One region of the Mesorhizobium sp. WSM3873 genome, then DNA from elsewhere that is predicted to be linked to it. Evidence: riboswitches for the same ligand, from Rfam matches in the RefSeq annotation. Region 1 holds a riboswitch; the other holds the start of a gene.
The links. A riboswitch is a leader RNA that binds a small molecule or an ion and turns the genes downstream of it on or off. The one in region 1 is predicted to bind S-adenosylmethionine.

Region 1 (3,403 bases):
TGCTGCGGGTCCATCGTGTCGATGTTGGAGCCGCAGCGCCGCCAGAATTCGGAGAGCTTTTCCAGCGCCTCCGGATCCGTGCCCGGCAGCGGCGTGAAGATGCACCAGCGGTTGTCGAAGAGGTCGGCGAACCCGGCATCCGGCCCGGACTTTTCCGTGCCCGCCAGCGGGTGCCCGGGGATGAAATGCACACCGACGGGCACATGCGGCTGCATTTGCGCGATCACCGAAGCTTTGGTTGAGCCGACATCGGTAAGGATCGCGCCTTTCTTCAGCGCCGGCGCGATTTCGGCCGCGACCTCGCCGGACGAGCCGACCGGAACCGAGACGATGACGAGATCCGCGTCGCGCACTGCGTCTTCGGCCTCGGTCGTGTAGGAATCGCCGAGACCCAGTTCCTCGGCGCGCTTGAGCGTCGATTGGCTGCGCGTCGCGATAGCGATGTGGCGCGCCAGGCCTTCGCGGCGGATGACGCGGGCGAGCGACGAACCGATCAGGCCGATGCCGACCAGCGCTATTCTTCCGAACATCGGTGCTGTCATGGTGCTTCAGCTTTTCAGAAATGTCTTGAGCGCCTCGACGACGCCGCGATTGGCCTCCTCGATGCCGATGCTCATGCGCAGCGCGTTGGGAAAGCCGTAGCCGGTGACGCGCCGCAGGATGTAGCCACGCGCGCTGAGATAGTCGTCCGCGGCCGCTGCCGAATGCTTTTTGTTGTCGGGGAAGTGGATCAGCACGAAATTGCCGACGCTGGGCGTCACGCGCAGCCCGAGCCCGGTCAGTTCCTCGCTGACCCAGGCAAGCCACTTCTCGTTATGCGCCACGCTGCGTTCAATATGGGCGCGGTCGCGGATGGCCGCGATACCGGCCTCGATCGCGGTCGCATTGACGTTGAAGGGCCCGCGCACCCGGTTGATGGCATCGACGATATGCGCCGGTCCGTACATCCAGCCGATGCGTGCGCCGCCGAGGCCGAGCTTGGAGAAGGTGCGGGTCATGACCACGTTCTCCGAGCTCCCGGCCAGCTCGATGCCGGCTTCATAGTCGTTGCGCCGCACATATTCGGCATAGGCCGCGTCGAGCACCAGGAGCACGCTCTTGGGCAGTCCGGCATGCAGCCGGCGCACCTCCTGGAACGGCACATAAGTGCCGGTCGGATTGTTGGGGTTGGCGAGGAACACGATCCGCGTCGCCGGCGTCACCGCGGCGAGGATTGCGTCGATGTCGGCGCGCTCGTCCGTCTCCTTGACCGCCACCGGCTTGGCGCCGGCGGCTTGGATATAGATCTTGTAAACCATGAAGGCGTGTTCGGTGAACACGGCCTCGTCTCCCGGCGCGAGATAGGTCTGCGCCAGCAGCCCCAGGATCTCGTCGGAGCCATTGGAGCAGACGATGTTTGCCGGATTGAGGCCGTGCACATCGGCGATCGCCTCGCGCAGCCGGCGGGCGGAGCCGTCGGGATAAACGTCCAATTTGGCAGCCACCTCCCGGGCGGCCTCGATCGCCTTCGGCGAGGGCCCGAGCGGATTCTCATTGGACGACAGCTTGTAGACCTTCGTCACGCCGGCCGGCGCGGTACTTTTTCCCGGCACATAGGCCTCGATGTCCATGATGCCCGCGCGGGGCGTCGGACGTGGCTGATCCTGCTTCATGTCACAAATCCGTCGAGAGGCCCTGGTTCGAGGCCGCAGCGGAAATACAGGCCGTGGCCCCGAATGTCGAGGGCCGGCGCGCTCGCGCGTAGGCAGACCGTTGACGAAGCGCCGCGCTGGCCCTAGAAGAACAGCCGGATCTCCCGTGGTGATTTGGCCGGTCGGCTTGCAGCCACGTTAAACAATTCGCTAAAGGGCCGTTTGCAACCTGTAACCGGCTTTGCGAAGGCAGGCCGGTTTTTTGTTGTCCGTTGCCGGCCGGACGCCGTATCGCGAGATCGATGCGACTGGATGGGGAATGCAATGGCCGCTCAGCGCGCTCCAAGGACCAACCACGAGGCCGACCAACCGTCGAGCCCGGTGTTGCAGTTCGGTCCCGACAAGCCGTTAAAACTCGATGCGGGCACCGTGCTGTCGCCGTTCCAGGTCGCTTACCAGACCTACGGCGCCCTCAACGACGCCCGCTCCAACGCCATCCTCGTCTGCCACGCGCTGACCGGCGACCAGCATGTCGCCAGCACCAATCCCGTGACCGGCAAGCCGGGCTGGTGGGAGGTGCTGATCGGCCCCGGCAGGATCATCGACACCAGCCGCTTTTTTGTCATTTGCGCCAACGTCATCGGCGGCTGCCTCGGCTCCACCGGCCCGGCCTCGACCGATCCGGCGACAGGCAGGCCCTATGGGCTCGACCTGCCGATCATCACCATCCGCGACATGGTGCGGGCGCAGCTGATGCTGGTCGATCATTTCGGCATCGAGAAGCTGTTCTGCGTGCTCGGCGGCTCGATGGGCGGCATGCAGGTGCTGCAATGGGCCGCAAGCTACCCGGGACGCGTCTTCTCCGCGTTGCCGATCGCCACCGGCGCCCGCCATTCGTCGCAGAACATCGCCTTCCACGAAGTCGGGCGGCAGGCCGTCATGGCCGATCCGGACTGGCACGGCGGCAAATATCTCGATTTCGGCAGGCGGCCGGAAAAGGGGCTCGCCGTGGCGCGCATGGCCGCGCACATCACTTACCTCTCGGAAGCAGCGCTGCACCGCAAGTTCGGCCGCAACCTGCAGGATCGCGAGGCGCTGACCTTCGGCTTCGACGCCGATTTCCAGATCGAAAGCTATCTGCGCCATCAGGGCATGACCTTCGTCGACCGCTTCGATGCCAACTCCTATCTCTATCTGACCCGCGCTATGGACTATTTCGACCTCGCCGCCGACCACGGCGGACGGCTGGCCGATGCCTTCGCCGGCACCAAGACACGCTTCTGCCTGGTATCGTTCACAAGCGACTGGCTGTTTCCGACCGAGGAAAGCCGCTCGATCGTGCATGCGTTGAACGCCGCCGGCGCGTCCGTCTCCTTCGTCGAGATCGAGACCGACCGCGGCCACGACGCTTTCCTGCTCGACGAACCGGAATTGTTCGCGGCCATCAACGGCTTCATAGCCTCGGCGGCGCGCGCAAGGGGGCTCAGCCTATGAGCGGCGCGCGATCTCTGTGTCTTGGCCGCACTTCTGAGGCGCCGAGATTCCCATTGGCCGCAAATGCTCAAAGGCCGGAGGTGTGCCCATGAGCGTCAATCGCGCCCAGCGCGTCGACCTCGAAGTCGTCACCGATCTCATCCCGCCGCATTCGCGCGTGCTCGATGTCGGCTCCGGCGATGGCGTGCTTCTGGAGGTTCTGCAGGCGACCAAGCAGGTTGATGGCCGCGGCCTGGAGCTGTCACAGCGCGGCGTCAACGAATGCGTGGCGCGCGGCC
Region 2 (3,403 bases), on a different contig from region 1:
GTGGAACAAGCCGATGCTGGATGCAAATGGCGGCATCCAGGCTTTGGCCGCCGAGATCGCCGAGGACGCGGCGGCGACCAAGCTGGTCAACAGCCTTGGCCTTCGGGTCAATCTCGTAGCCGCGCCCTTCGAGCAACCGCTCGGCCAGCGCACGCTCGCCGAAATCTGGTCGCGCCAGGCGCGCTGGGCGCGGCTGCGCCGCGTCACCTTCCCATTGTTCTTCGCGCCCGAAATCCTGACCGGTGTGGTGGCGCCGCTGCTTATGGCGCTGATTGCGGCGGCAAGCGCCGGTGTCAGCCTGCCCACGACCGCGCTCTGCGTGCTGGCGATCGCCTATGTGCCCGAATGCATGCTCGCCTGGTCAAAGGACTGGTATCTGTCGCCGCGCAGCGTCACCGCGATGATCGTGCGCGACGCGATGCTTCCCGCCATCTGGGCGCGCGGCTGGCTTGGCGGAGCCGTCGAATGGCGTGGCAACGCAATGACCATCCGCAACAGCGGGATGACTGAACTCGAAGAGATTGCTTGAGCCGGCTGCGGCTCAAGCGCGCTCTTTGCCGCCGTGGCGGTTCATTCCTTCGCCGCCTTGAGCGCCTGTTCGATGTCGGCGAGCAGGTCGTCGGTATCCTCCAGCCCGACGGAGAGCCTGAGCGTGCCTGGTCCGATGCCGAGCTCGGCGCGCGCCCCGTCGCTGAGGTTTTTGTGCGTCGTCGTCGCCGGATGCGTGATCAGGCTCTTTGCGTCGCCGAGGTTGTTCGAGATCAGCACGATGTCGAGCGCGTTCTGCAAGGCGAAGGCCGCCTGCTTGCCGCCCTTGACGTCAAGGCAGATCAGCGTCGAGCCGCCCGACATCTGCTTCCTGACGATATCCGCCTGGGGATGGTCGGCCCGGCCCGGATAGATGACGCGGGCGATCTCCGGCCGGCCGGCCAGGAAGTCCGCGATCTTGCCGGCGCTTTCGGTCTGCTGGCGCACGCGCAGCGGCAGCGTTTCGAGGCCTTTCAGCAGCGTCCATGCGTTGAATGGCGACAGGCTCGGGCCGGTGTGCCGGAAATAGTCGTGCAGGTTCTCGTCGATCCACTTTTTGTCCGACAGGATGACACCGCCGAGGCAGCGGCCTTGGCCGTCGATATGCTTGGTCGCCGAGTAGACCACGATATGGGCGCCGAGCTGCAGCGGCTTCTGCTGCAGCGGCGTGGCAAAGACGTTGTCGACGATCACGCGCGCGCCGATCGAATTGGCTAAAGCGGCGACAGCGGCGATATCGACCACTTCCAGCGTCGGGTTGGTCGGGCTTTCCAGGAAGAACAGCTTGGTATTCGGCCTGACCGCTTTTTCCCAATTGGCAATGTCGGTGCCGTCGATCAGCGTCGCCTCGATGCCATAGCGCGGCGCCAGCGTCTCGACCACCCAGCGGCAGGAGCCGAACAGCGCTCGCGCCGCAACGATGTGATCGCCGGCCTTGACGCTGCAGAGCAGAGCGGCGGACACGGCGGCCATGCCGGAAGCGGTGGCGCGTGCGTCTTCGGCGCCTTCCAGCGCGCACATGCGCTTCTCGAACATATCGACGGTCGGGTTGGCGTAGCGCGAATAGATGAAGCCGGGTTCCTCCCCCTTGAAGCGGGCTTCCGCTGCCTGGGCCGTCTCGTAGACATAGCCCTGGGTGAGATACATCGCTTCGGCGGTCTCGCCGAAGCCGGAACGCAGCGTCCCGCCATGCACGAGTGCCGTCTGAGGTTTCCAGTTACGCGTCTTGGTCATCGCCCTGCTTCCAAACACAAAAAAACCGGCCGCGACGTCGCAACCGGTCCATACGGCCTTGCGGCCCGACGGTCCTTTAGCGACTTGTTTAACGTGGCTGCAAGCCGACCGGCCAAATCACCACGGGATAACGACCCTTTAGACCCGCACCGCGCTTGCGTCAATTGCCGGCTTGATTAAGAGGTTTGTACCAGGCAGCTTCCGCAAAAGTGTCCCGCGGTTTTGCGACAGGAAACTGCGACGACAATGACTTCGCCCGGAGCCAGACATTGCGGCAGACAGGCATTCTTCCCGATCAGGACATCGCGGCGCTCTTCCAGTCGGGCGCGCTGAAGTCGCCGCGCGCGCTCGACACCAACCAGATCCAGCCGGCCAGCCTCGATCTCAGACTGGGCGACAAGGCCTTTCGCGTGCGCGCCTCCTTTCTGCCCGGTCCCGATCATCTGGTGGCCGACAAGCTGGACCGGCTGAAGCTGCATGAGATCAATCTCGCCGAGGGCGCGGTGCTGGAGACGGGCTGCGTCTACATCGTGCCGCTGCAGGAAGGCCTGGCGCTGCCGGCGGAAGTCTCGGCTTCGGCCAACCCGAAGAGCTCGACCGGACGACTCGACATTTTCACGCGTGTCATGACCGACCGCGGCCATGAGTTCGATAAGATCGCCGCCGGCTATCATGGCCCGCTCTATCTTGAGGTCAGCCCGCGCACCTTCCCGATCGTCGTGCGCGCCGGCTCGCGCCTGTCGCAGATCCGCTTCCGCACCGGCAACGCGGTGCTGTCGGAGAATGAGTTGCGTGACCTCCATCACGCCGAGATGCTGGTTGCGACCGAGCCGCCCAACATCTCCGGCGGCGGCATTGCGCTCTCTATCGATCTCGACGGCGACAAGGACGGCCTGGTCGGCTATCGCGGCAAGCACCACACCGGCCTCGTCGACGTCGACAAGCGCGCCGCTCAGGATGTGGTCGACTTCTGGGAACCGCTCTACAAGAGCGGGGCCGGCGAGCTCGTGCTCGACCCGGACGAGTTCTACATCCTGGTCTCTCGCGAAGCCGTGCACGTGCCGCCGCTCTATGCCGCCGAGATGACGCCTTTCGATCCGCTGGTCGGCGAGTTCCGTGTCCACTATGCCGGCTTTTTCGACCCGGGCTTCGGCCATTCCGCCGCCGGCGGCAGCGGCAGTCGCGCGGTGCTTGAAGTGCGCAGCCACGAGGTGCCGTTCATCCTCGACCACGGCCAGATCGTCGGTCGCCTCGTCTACGAGCATATGCTGAAGCGGCCGCAGGCGCTTTATGGCAGCGAGTTGGGCTCCAACTATCAGGCGCAGGGGCTGAAGCTCTCCAAGCATTTCCGCGCCGCGCGCTGATCGCCCAACCAGGCTGTGCTTGCCCGGCCTGGCGCGCCGTGCTTGGCTGCGTCCGACCATGTAGCAACTGAAGCCAAGGGGATGAAAATGCAGATATCCAGATGGATCCTGTCGGCTGCGGCCGCCGCCATGCTGGCGCTCGGCGTCGGTTCGGTAGACGCGGCCGAAAAGATCAAGATCGGCACCGAGGGCGCCTATCCGCCCTTCAACACCATCACGCCGGACGGCAAGGTCGAAGGCTTCGACATCGACATCGCCAATGCGCTCTGCGCGCAGAT

Region 2: it holds a riboswitch for S-adenosylmethionine, as region 1 does, so the genes downstream of both, A9K71_RS14860 (O-succinylhomoserine sulfhydrylase) here and A9K71_RS03400 (homoserine O-acetyltransferase) in region 1, are expected to answer to the same signal.

The regions. Positions count from the first base shown of each region.
Region 1 is NZ_LYTM01000003.1:155,363-158,765, forward strand. It holds gene A9K71_RS03390 (prephenate/arogenate dehydrogenase family protein) at 1-542, opposite strand, end outside; gene hisC (histidinol-phosphate transaminase) at 549-1,652, opposite strand; SAM riboswitch at 1,788-1,865, shown strand; gene A9K71_RS03400 (homoserine O-acetyltransferase) at 1,956-3,125, shown strand; gene metW (methionine biosynthesis protein MetW) at 3,214-3,403, shown strand, end outside.
Region 2 is NZ_LYTM01000019.1:34,440-37,842, forward strand. It holds gene A9K71_RS14855 (ceramide glucosyltransferase) at 1-529, shown strand, start outside; gene A9K71_RS14860 (O-succinylhomoserine sulfhydrylase) at 571-1,761, opposite strand; SAM riboswitch at 1,818-1,895, opposite strand; gene A9K71_RS14865 (2'-deoxycytidine 5'-triphosphate deaminase) at 2,031-3,125, shown strand; gene A9K71_RS14870 (ABC transporter substrate-binding protein) at 3,213-3,403, shown strand, end outside.